2 regions of the Streptomyces sp. NBC_00252 genome follow, and region 1 is predicted to be linked to the other one. Evidence: riboswitches for the same ligand, from Rfam matches in the RefSeq annotation. Region 1 holds a riboswitch; the other holds the start of a gene.
The links. Region 1 has a riboswitch for cobalamin ahead of OHT77_RS16140 (ribonucleoside-diphosphate reductase subunit alpha). Riboswitches for the same ligand answer to the same signal wherever they lie in the genome.
Positions count from the first base shown of each region.

Region 2: another riboswitch for cobalamin. It lies ahead of metE (5-methyltetrahydropteroyltriglutamate--homocysteine S-methyltransferase); the one in region 1 lies ahead of OHT77_RS16140 (ribonucleoside-diphosphate reductase subunit alpha).

Region 1 covers NZ_CP108087.1:3,757,852-3,763,602, reverse strand. The annotation lists gene OHT77_RS16145 (ribonucleotide-diphosphate reductase subunit beta) at 1-810, opposite strand, end outside; gene OHT77_RS16140 (ribonucleoside-diphosphate reductase subunit alpha) at 810-3,224, opposite strand; cobalamin riboswitch at 3,349-3,472, opposite strand; gene OHT77_RS16135 (GNAT family N-acetyltransferase) at 3,525-4,031, opposite strand; gene mctP (monocarboxylate uptake permease MctP) at 4,178-5,751, opposite strand, start outside.
Region 2 covers NZ_CP108087.1:2,276,528-2,282,278, forward strand. The annotation lists gene scpA (methylmalonyl-CoA mutase) at 1-1,500, shown strand, start outside; gene meaB (methylmalonyl Co-A mutase-associated GTPase MeaB) at 1,497-2,480, shown strand; cobalamin riboswitch at 2,542-2,741, shown strand; gene metE (5-methyltetrahydropteroyltriglutamate--homocysteine S-methyltransferase) at 2,892-5,210, shown strand; gene OHT77_RS09915 (histidine phosphatase family protein) at 5,316-5,751, shown strand, end outside.

The DNA of each region.
Region 1 (5,751 bases):
GTTCATGCCCGGCAGACCCTCACCGCACAGGTCGCGCCCGAACTGCAGCTCCGCCTCCACGGCCTCCTTCAGCATGTCCGTGACCTGTTGCTGGAGCTGGTCGTCGAACAGCTCCGGCTCCTCCTTGCGGACGGTGTCGACCACCTCGAAGGCGAAGCTCATGTGCATCGTCTCGTCGCGGAACACCCAGTTGGTGCCGGTGGCGAGACCGTGCAGGAGACCCCGGCTGCGGAACCAGTAGACGTACGCGAACGCGCCGTAGAAGAACAGCCCTTCGATGCACGCGGCGAAGCAGATCAGGTTGAGGAGGAAGCGGCGGCGGTCCGCCTGGGTCTGGAGGCTCTCCAGCTTCTCGACCTCGTTGATCCACTTGAAGCAGAACTCGGCCTTCTCGCGGATGGAGGGGATGTTCTCCACCGCGTCGAAGGCGGCCGCCCTGTCCTCCGGGTCGGGGAGGTAGGTGTCGAGCAGCGTCAGATAGAACTGGACGTGCACGGCCTCCTCGAACAGCTGACGGCTCAAGTACAGCCGCGCCTCTGGGGAGTTGATGTGCTTGTACAGCGTCAGCACGAGGTTGTTCGCCACGATCGAGTCACCCGTCGCGAAGAACGCGACCAGCCGTCCGATCATGTGCTGCTCACCCGGCGACAGCTTCGCGAGATCGGCGACGTCCGAGTGGAGGTCGACCTCCTCGACGGTCCAGGTGTTCTTGATCGCGTCCCGGTAGCGCTCGTAGAAGTCCGGGTAGCGCATGGGGCGGAGGGTCAGCTCGAAGCCCGGGTCGAGAAGGTTCTTGGCTTCGCTGGTCATCACTGGCAGGCCTCGCAGGACTCGGGGTTCTCAAGGGAGCAGGCGACCGCTTCTTCGTCAGGGGTCAGCTGCTGGACGGGGATGGGGGTCTGGGCCTGGGCGGCGCGGGCGATGCGGGTCGCCGGGCGGGAGCGCAGGTAGTACGTCGTCTTCAGGCCCTGCTTCCAGGCGTACGCGTACATCGAGGAGAGCTTGCCGATCGTCGGCGTCTCCAGGAACAGGTTCAGGGACTGGGACTGGTCCAGGAACGGGGTGCGGGCGGCGGCCATGTCGATCAGGCCGCGCTGGGGGATCTCCCACGCCGTGCGGTACAGGGCGCGCACGTCCGCCGGGATCCAACTGAACGCCTGCACCGAGCCGTTGGCCTCGCGCAGCGCCTCGCGGGTGCGGGCGTCCCACACGCCGAGCTGCTTCAGCTCGTCGACCAGGTAGGAGTTGACCTGGAGGAACTCGCCGGAGAGCGTCTCGCGCTTGAACAGGTTGGAGACCTGCGGCTCGATGCACTCGTAGACGCCCGCGATCGAGGCGATGGTGGCCGTCGGGGCGATGGCCAGCAGGAGTGAGTTGCGCATGCCCGTCCGGGCGATACGTTCCCGCAGGGCCGCCCAGCGCTCCGGCCAGGTCAGGTCGACGCCGTAGTGGTCGGGGTGCAGGACGCCGCGGGCCGTACGGGTCTTCTCCCAGGCGGGCAACGGGCCGTTGCGCTCGGCGAGTTCGGCGGACGCCTCGTACGCGGCGAGCATGATGCGCTCGGCGATGCGGGTGGAAAGGGCCTGCGCCTGCGGGGAGTCGAAGGGGACGCGCAGCTTGAAGAAGACGTCCTGGAGGCCCATCGCGCCGAGGCCGACCGGACGCCAGCGGGCGTTGGAGCGGCCCGCCTGCTCGGTCGGGTAGAAGTTGATGTCGACCACGCGGTCCAGGAAGGTGACGGCGGTGCGGACCGTCTCGTCCAGCCGCTCCCAGTCGATGTCGCCGTTCGCTTGGTCCACGAACGCGCCGAGGTTCACCGAGCCGAGGTTGCAGACCGCGGTCTCGCCGTCGTCCGTGACCTCCAGGATCTCCGTGCAGAGGTTGGAGGAGTGGACCGTGTGGCCCGGCTCGGCCGTCTGGTTGGCGGTGCGGTTGGCCGCGTCCTTGAAGGTCATCCAGCCGTTGCCGGTCTGCGCGAGGGTGCGCATCATGCGGCCGTAGAGGTCACGGGCCGGGATGGTCTTCTTCGCCAGGCCCCGCGCCTCCGCCTCGCGGTACGCGGCGTCGAACTCGTCGCCCCACAGGTCGACCAGCTCGGGCACGTCGGCGGGGGAGAACAGCGACCACTCGCCGTCCGCGTTCACCCGGCGCATGAACTCGTCCGGGATCCAGTGCGCGAGGTTCAGGTTGTGCGTACGGCGGGCGTCCTCACCGGTGTTGTCCCGCAGCTCCAGGAACTCCTCGATGTCGGAGTGCCAGGTCTCCAGGTACACCGCGGCGGCACCCTTGCGCCGGCCGCCCTGGTTCACCGCGGCGACCGAGGCGTCCAGCGTCTTCAGGAACGGGACGATGCCGTTCGAGTGGCCGTTGGTGCCGCGGATCAGCGAACCCCGGCTGCGGATACGGGAGTACGACAGCCCGATGCCGCCGGCGTGCTTCGAGAGGCGGGCCACCTGGTGGTAGCGGTCGTAGATGGAGTCCAGCTCGTCCAGCGGGGAGTCGAGGAGGTAGCAGGACGACATCTGGGGGTGCCGCGTACCGGAGTTGAAGAGCGTGGGGGAGGACGGGAGGTAGTCCAGGCGGCTCATCAGGCGGTAGAGCGCGGCGACCTCGTCCAGGGCGCGGACGCTGTCGTCCTCGGCGAGGCCGGCCGCGACCCGGAGCATGAAGTGCTGGGGGGTCTCGATGACCTTGCGGGTGATCGGGTGCCGCAGCAGGTAGCGGCTGTACAGGGTGCGCAGGCCGAAGTAGCCGAAGCGGTCGTCGGCCCCGGTGTCGATCAGCGCGTCCAGGCGGGCCGCGTGCAGCGTCGCGAACTCGGCGGTGCGGTCCGCGATGAGGCCCTCGCGGTGGCCCACGGCGACGGACTCGGTGAAGCTCGTGACGCCCTGGGAGGTGGCCTCGGCGGCGATGCTGATCGTCAGCAGCCGGGCGGCGAGCCGGGAGTAGACGGGGTCCTCGGAGATGAGGCCGGCGGCCGCCTCCGTGGCCAGCTCGCGCAGTTCCGCCACGTCCGCCTGGGCGGACCGGCCGCGCAGGGTGGCGGCGGCGACCCGGCCCGGGTCGGCGTCGGGGAGGTCGGCGGTCAGCTCGGTCAGGGTCCGCAGGATCGCGGTACCGGGACCGTCGGCTCCGGGAACGGCCGTTCCGGGAACGTCGGTTCCGGGGACGATCGTGGCGGTTGCCCGGTTCGCTGATGCCGGCTCTGCTGGCGCGATGGTCACGGTGGGGCTCTCCCTCGCTCGGCACGGGGCCTCGCTGAGGGCAGGCGGCAGCACACGAGCGCACGGGGCGTCGCGTCCACCGGCCCACTCCACGAGGCCCGGACGTCATGCGCGCGGCCGGGTGGCCGCACGCGCGCCGTCGGCAGGTCCTCGGACTGGCCATGTGCGGATATGCGCACAAGTACACCGTTGCGGGACAGTTCCGGATTCGCACCGGATTCCCCTGCGGCGACAGCGAGCATGAGCATACATCTTGTGCTCGCCTGTCACATCACCACCAGATGTTGTGTCGCGGTGGTTTCAGAGTGTCAGCTCATAGGTGAGCAGAGTGAGATCGTCCAGGTGCGGCACGGGATTCCAGTCGCGGTCGGGGGTGCGGGTGAAGCCCAGGCGTTCGTAGATGCGGTGGGCCGCGTGCATGGAGGGCTGGGTGGAGAGGACCACGGCCGTGCAGCCCTCCGTGGCCCGGGCGCGGTCGATGCAGGCGCGGACCAGGGCCTCGCCCGCGCCTCTGCCCCGGGCGGTGCGGGCGATGGCGAGGGCGCGGATCTCTGTCTCGCCGGGGCGGGCTATGTCGGCGACGGGGCCGGGGCCGGGGACGAAGGTGACGCCGCCGAGGAGGTGGTCGCCGTCCACCGCGACGAGGACCTCCGCGGTGGCTGCGCGGGTTGCCACGTCCTTCAGTACGTCGAGGTAGGGGTCGCTGTCGCCGTAGTCGAGGAGACCGTCCTGCAGGTAGGCCTGCGCCGTGATGGTGCCGAGGTCTTCGTATTCGGTGGGGACCGCTCGGCGGATGAGGATGTCCATGGGGGTCAGTGTGTACGAACAGCGGGCCGCCGAGTGACTTGCTTTTCGGTGGCCCGCTGCGGGTTCGTCGTGGCTGGGCGCGCCCGCGCGGCGGAGCCGCACATGGACACAGTCCCGCGCCCCTGGGTGGGGATGGTCAGCCTGCGTTAATGGGTTGCTCCCGCTGTTGCCGGAGGGAGTTCTACCTCTACGCCCGGGTCGCCCGCGTCGGCCGTGTAGTCGCCGGGGTTGGTCTCGTCCACGCCCTCCGGCACCTTGAAGGCCTTCAGGGCGAAGGTGAGGACCACCGTGACCACGACGTTCATGACGAACGCCGTGAGGCCGATGTAGCCGATCTCGCCGATGCCGGGGATCTCCTTGGACGAGCCGCCGAAGTGGTCCTGGGTGGGGGAGGCCACGCCGTAGGCCGCGAGGGTGCCGTAGATCATGCCGACGGCCCAGCCGGCGAGGAGGGCCCAGCGGTGGAACCAGCGGGTGAAGAGGCCGCCGACCAGGGCCGGGAAGGTCTGGAGGATCCAGATGCCGCCCAGGAGCTGGAAGTTGATGGCGACCGTCTTGTCCATCGTCAGGACGAAGGCCAGGGCACCGACCTTCACCAGGAGCGAGACGATCTTGGAGACCTTCGTCTCCTGGGCCGGGGTCGCGTCCGGCTTGATGAAGTCCTTGTAGATGTTGCGGGTGAAGAGGTTCGCCGCCGCGATGGACATGATGGCGGCCGGCACGAGCGCGCCGATGCCGATCGCCGCGAACGCCACGCCCGCGAACCAGTCCGGGAACATGTTCTCGAACAGCTGCGGGATCGCCAACTGGCCGTTGGTGACCTTGACTCCGGCCGCGATCGCCATGAAGCCGAGCAGCGCGAGCAGGCCCAGCATCAGTGAATACAGCGGCAGGATCGTGGTGTTGCGGCGGATCACGTTGCGGCTCTTCGAGGAGAGCGTCGCGGTGATCGAGTGCGGATACATGAACAGGGCCAGCGCCGAGCCCAACGCCAGTGTGGCGTACGTCCATTGGCCCGCCGGCGCGGGGACGAGCCCGCCCGCTCCCGCCGCCTTGAACTTGGCGCCGGCCGCGCTGAAGATGTCGTCGAACCCGCCGAGCTTGATCGGGATGTAGATGATCGCCACCGCGATGACGATGTAGATCAGGCCGTCCTTCACGAACGCGATCAGCGCGGGTGCGCGGAGCCCGGACGAGTAGGTGTACGCGGCCAGCACGGCGAACGCGATGAGCAGCGGCAGGTCCTTCACGAACCAGTTGGAGTCGGCGCCGCCGCCCACGCCCATGACGTCCAGCACGGCCTGGATGCCGACCAACTGGAGCGCGATGTACGGCATGGTCGCGAGGATGCCGGTGATCGCCACCGCCAGCGACAGGCTCTTCGAGCCGAAGCGCCCGCGCACGAAGTCCGAGGTCGTCACGTACCCGTGCTTGTGCGACACCGACCAGAGGCGGGGCAGGAACGTGAAGATCAGCGGGTAGACGAGGATCGTGTACGGCACCGCGAAGAAGCCGGCCGCGCCCGCCGCGTAGACCGCCGCCGGGACCGCCACGAAGGTGTACGCCGTGTAGAGGTCGCCGCCGAGCAGGAACCAGGTGACCCAGGTGCCGAACGACCGTCCGCCCAGGCCCCATTCGTCGAGGCTGTGCTCGTTGTCGGCCCGGCGCCAGCGCGCGGCCAGGAAGCCCAGGACCGTGACGGCCAGGAAGAAGAAGATGA
Region 2 (5,751 bases), 1.5 Mb from region 1:
GCGTACACCTCGCAGCGGATGCCCCGCTACAACTCGATCTCCATCTCCGGCTACCACATCCAGGAGGCGGGCGCGACGGCCGACCTGGAGCTGGCGTACACCCTCGCGGACGGCGTGGAGTACATCCGGGCGGGCCGGGAGGCGGGGATGGACGTGGACGCGTTCGCGCCCCGGCTCTCCTTCTTCTGGGCGATCGGCATGAACTTCTTCATGGAGGTCGCGAAGCTGCGAGCCGCCCGCCTCCTCTGGGCGAAACTGGTGAAACAGTTCGACCCGCAGAACGCCAAGTCCCTCTCCCTGCGCACCCATTCACAGACCTCGGGCTGGTCGCTGACCGCGCAGGACGTCTTCAACAACGTCACGCGCACGTGCGTGGAGGCGATGGCCGCGACCCAGGGCCACACGCAGTCACTCCACACCAACGCCCTGGACGAGGCCCTCGCGCTGCCCACCGACTTCTCGGCGCGCATCGCCCGCAACACCCAGCTCCTCATCCAGCAGGAGTCCGGCACGACCCGCGTGATCGACCCGTGGGGCGGCAGCGCGTACGTCGAGAAGCTGACCTACGACCTGGCCCGCCGCGCCTGGCAGCACATCGAGGAGGTCGAGGCGGCGGGCGGTATGGCCAAGGCCATCGACGCGGGCATCCCCAAGCTCCGCATCGAGGAGGCCGCGGCCCGCACCCAGGCCCGCATCGACTCCGGCCGCCAGCCGGTCATCGGCGTCAACAAGTACCGCGTGGAGACCGACGAGCAGATCGACGTCCTCAAGGTCGACAACTCCTCCGTCCGCACCCAACAGATCGAGAAACTACGGCGGTTGCGCGCCGAGCGCGACGAACAGGCCACCCAGGACGCCCTGCACGCCCTCACCCGCGCGGCCGAGGGCACCGGCAACCTCCTGGAGCTGGCGGTGAACGCGGCCCGCGCGAAGGCGACGGTCGGCGAGATCTCCGACGCGCTGGAGAAGGTGTACGGGCGGCACGCGAGCCAGATCCGTACGATCTCCGGTGTGTACCGCACCGAAGCCGGCGAGTCCCCGTCCGTCGAGCGCACCCGCGCCCTCGTGGCCGAGTTCGAGGAGGCCGAGGGCCGCCGCCCCCGCATCCTGGTCGCCAAGATGGGCCAGGACGGCCACGACCGCGGCCAGAAGGTGATCGCCACCGCCTTCGCCGACCTCGGCTTCGACGTCGACGTCGGCCCGCTGTTCCAGACCCCCGGCGAGGTGGCCCGCCAGGCCGTCGAGGCGGACGTCCACATCGTCGGGGTCTCGTCCCTCGCCGCCGGACACCTCACCCTCGTACCGGCGTTGAAGGAATCGCTCGCCGAGGAGGGCCGGGAGGACATCATGATCGTGGTCGGCGGCGTGATCCCCCCGCAGGACGTCCCCACCCTGCTGGAGATGGGCGCGGCGGCCGTGTTCCCGCCCGGGACGGTGATCCCGGACGCGGCCTACGACCTGGTGCGGCGACTGGCCACCGACCTCGGGCACACCCTGTGATCGAGCTCGACACCTATGTGAAGGGCGTCCTCGACGGCAAGCGGGCCCTCGTGGCCCGCGCCATCACCCTCGTCGAGTCGACGAAGCCCCAACACCGGCTCATGGCGCAGGAGTTGCTGACCGAACTCCTCCCGCACAGCGGCCGGGCCCGCCGCATCGGCATCAGCGGTGTGCCCGGCGTCGGCAAGTCGACCTTCATCGACGCGTTCGGCACGCTGCTGACCTCGCTGGGTTTCCGGGTCGCGGTCCTCGCCGTCGACCCGTCGTCGACCCGCACCGGAGGCTCGATCCTCGGCGACAAGACCCGCATGGAACGCCTCGCCGTCGACCCGGCTGCCTTCGTCCGCCCCTCCCCCACCGCCGGCACGCTGGGCGGCGTCGCGAAGGCGACCCGCGAGTCCATCGTGGTCATGGAAGCGGCGGGCTACGACGTCGTCCTCGTCGAGACGGTGGGCGTGGGCCAGTCGGAGACAGCGGTGGCCAACATGGTCGACTCCTTCCTCCTGTTGACCCTGGCCCGCACCGGCGACCAACTGCAGGGCATCAAGAAGGGCGTCCTGGAACTGGCCGACGTCATCGCCGTCAACAAGGCGGACGGCCCGCACGAGCGCGACGCGAAAAGCGCGGCCCGCGAACTGGCAGGCGCCCTGCGGCTGATGCACCCCGCCGACGCGGCCTGGACCCCGCCGGTCCTGAGCTGCAGCGCCCGCGAGGGCAGCGGCCTCGACACGGTCTGGGAACGCCTCGAACAACACCGCTCCCTGCTGGAGTCCACCGGCCGCCTGGCCGCGAAGCGCAGCGAGCAACAGGTGGACTGGACCTGGACGATGGTCCGAGAAGAACTCCTGGGCCGCCTGCACGCCAACCCGTCGGTCCGCGCCCTGGCCCCGGATCTGGAACGCCAGGTACGGGAGGGCGAGTTGACAGCGACCTTGGCGGCTGAGCAGATCCTGCGAGCATTTGGCACGCCGCCAAGCTGAACCTCCGAGCCGCGGACAGGAAATCGACGCACCCAGCCCCCACCCCGTAGGCTGGCCGACGCAGCTGGTTCGCCCCGTCACCCAGACGGACGCGTCGCAAGAGGGAACCCGGTGAAACTCCGGGACTGCCCCGCAGCGGTAAGCGGGAACGACCGCCGTCATACGCACTGGGCCCACACCAGGACCTGGGAAGCGACGGCCAGTAGGTGTCCTCCGGTCACACAGGAGGACGTGCCCGCAAGTCCGAAGACCTGCCACCTGCCCGCACGCGAAGCATTCGCGCGCGGAATCCCGGTGACCTCGTGGGCGGGTCGGCGTACACACGGGCGGTGACCACCCCCCGGTCTACGAACCTTCGCGCTCACGTCCCGCCACCGGGATCCAGGGAGATATCTCGCGAAGGAGATTTCCGTGACAGCGAAGTCCGCAGCCGCGGCAGCACGGTCGACCGTGTACGGCTATCCCCGTCAGGGCCAGGGCCGGGAACTGAAGAAGGCCATCGAGGGCTACTGGAAGGGCCGCGTCGACGCCGACGCCCTCCGGACCACCGCCGCCGAACTGCGCCGCACGAACTGGCAGCACCTGACCGACGCTGGCATCCACGAGGTGCCCACCGGCGACTTCTCGTACTACGACCATGTGCTGGACACCAGCGTCATGGTCGGCGCGATCCCCGCCCGCCACCGCGCCGCCGTCGAACTCGACGCGCTGGACGGGTACTTCGCGATGGCGCGCGGCACGCAGGACGTGGCGCCGCTGGAGATGACGAAGTGGTTCGACACCAACTACCACTATCTGGTGCCCGAGTTGGGCCCGGGTACGGTGTTCACCGCCGACTCCACCAAGCAGGTCTCGGAGTTGAAGGAGGCCCTCACGCTGGGCCTCACCGCCCGTCCGGTGCTCGTCGGCCCGATCACCTACCTCCTGCTCGCCAAGCCCGCCCCGGGTGTCGCGGCCGACTTCGAACCGCTGACCCTCCTGGACCGCCTGCTGCCGGTGTACGCCGAGGTCCTCGCCGACCTGCGCGCGGCGGGCGCGGAGTGGGTGCAGCTGGACGAGCCCGCTCTCGTCCAGGACCGCACCCCCGCCGAACTGAACGCCGCCATGCGCGCCTATCGCGACCTCGGGGGGCTCACCGACCGGCCGCAAATCCTGGTCGCGTCCTACTTCGACCGGCTCGGCGAGGCGCTGCACGTCCTCGCCAAGGCGCCGGTGGAGGGGCTCGCGCTCGACTTCACCGAGGCCGCGGCCGCCAACCTGGACGACCTGGCCGCGGCGGGCGGTCTCCCCGGCAAGCGGCTCGTCGCCGGTGTCGTCAACGGCCGTAACGTCTGGGTCAACGACCTCACCAAGTCCCTCGCCACACTGGGCACGTTGCTCGGTCTCGCCGAGCGGGTCGACGTGGCCGCCTCGTGCTCGCTGCTCCATGTGCCGCTCGACGCCGCGGCCGAGCGGGACATCGAGCCGCAGATCCTGCGCTGGCTGGCGTTCGCACGGCAGAAGACGGCCGAGATCGTCACCCTCGCCAAGGGCCTGGCGCAGGGCACCGACACGATCGCCGCCGAACTCGCCGCCAACCGGGCCGACTTGGCCTCCCGCGCAGGTTCGGCCCTCACCAGCGACCCCGCCGTACGGGCACGGGCCGCCGCCGTCACCGATGCGGACGCGCGCCGCTCCCGGCCGTACGACGAGCGGACGGCGGCCCAGCGGGCGCATCTCGGGCTGCCGCCGCTGCCGACGACCACCATCGGGTCGTTCCCGCAGACAGCCGAACTCCGCACCGCGCGGGCCGACTTGAGGGCCCGGCGGATCGACAGGGCCGGGTACGAGGAGCGGATCAGGGCGGAGATCCAGGAGGTCATCTCGTTCCAGGAGAAGACCGGCCTCGACGTCCTCGTGCACGGCGAGCCCGAACGCAACGACATGGTCCAGTACTTCGCCGAGCAGCTGACGGGCTACCTCGCCACCCAGCACGGCTGGGTCCAGTCGTACGGCACCCGGTACGTCCGTCCGCCGATCCTGGCCGGCGACATCTCTCGCCCGGAGCCGATGACGGTGCGCTGGACGACGTACGCCCAGTCGCTCACCGGTCGTCCGGTCAAGGGGATGCTCACCGGACCGGTCACCATGCTCGCCTGGTCCTTCGTCCGCGACGACCAGCCGCTCGACGACACCGCACGGCAGGTCGCCCTCGCCCTGCGCGACGAGGTCAACGACCTTGAGGCGGCGGGGACTTCGGTCATCCAGGTCGACGAACCCGCGCTGCGTGAGACCCTGCCGTTGCGCGCCGCGGACCGGGAGGCGTATCTCGCCTGGGCCACGGAGGCGTTCCGGCTGACCACCGCCGGGGTCCGGCCGGAGACGCAGGTCCACACGCACATGTGCTACGCGGAGTTCGGCGACATCGTGCAGGCCATCGACGACCTCGACGCGGACGTCATCAGCCTGGAGGCGGCCCGCTCGCACATGCAGGTGGCCCGCGAGCTGGCCGAGCACGGTTATCCGCGCGAGGCGGGACCCGGTGTCTACGACATCCACTCCCCGCGCGTGCCGAGCGCGGACGAGGCAGCGGCCTTGCTGCGCAAGGGACTTGAGGCCATTCCGGCCGAGCGGCTGTGGGTCAACCCGGACTGCGGTCTGAAGACGCGCGGCTGGCCGGAGACCCGGGCGTCCCTCGAGAACCTGGTCGCCGCGGCCCGCACGGTCCGGGCGGAGCTGGCCGGGTCCTGAGCCGATGGTGGCGGGGGCGGCCGGGAGAGCACCCTCCCGGCCGCCTCCGCCGTGAGGTGCGTGGGAGACGATGACCCGCACAGCCCGGAGAACTGGAGCGATCACGTGACCAGCCGCATCACCTTGATCTCGCCTGCGATGAACCGGTCCCTGCGGGAGACCCGGTTCGACGGCGGGTGCTCGCTCGACCCGAGTGGTGCGGCGCGGGCCGCGTCCGTCGCCGGTTCGCTCCGCTCGGTTGACCGGGTGCTGGTCTCGCCCACTGTGCGGTGCCGGGAGACCGCGTCGGCGTTGGGGCTGTCGGCCGTCGTGGAGCCGGAGTTGGCGGGGCTGGACGTGGGGCGGTGGCGGGGACTGACGCTTGACGAGGTGATGGGGCGTGAGCCGGACGCGGTGATGGGGTGGCTGACCGATCCGGATGCGGTGCCGCATGGCGGGGAGTCCGTGCGGGGGCTCTGCGAGCGGGCTGTGCGGTGGCTCGATGTGGCGGGTGGGTTTGAGGGGCGGACGCTTGCGGTGGTCGAGCCGGAGTTTGTGCGGG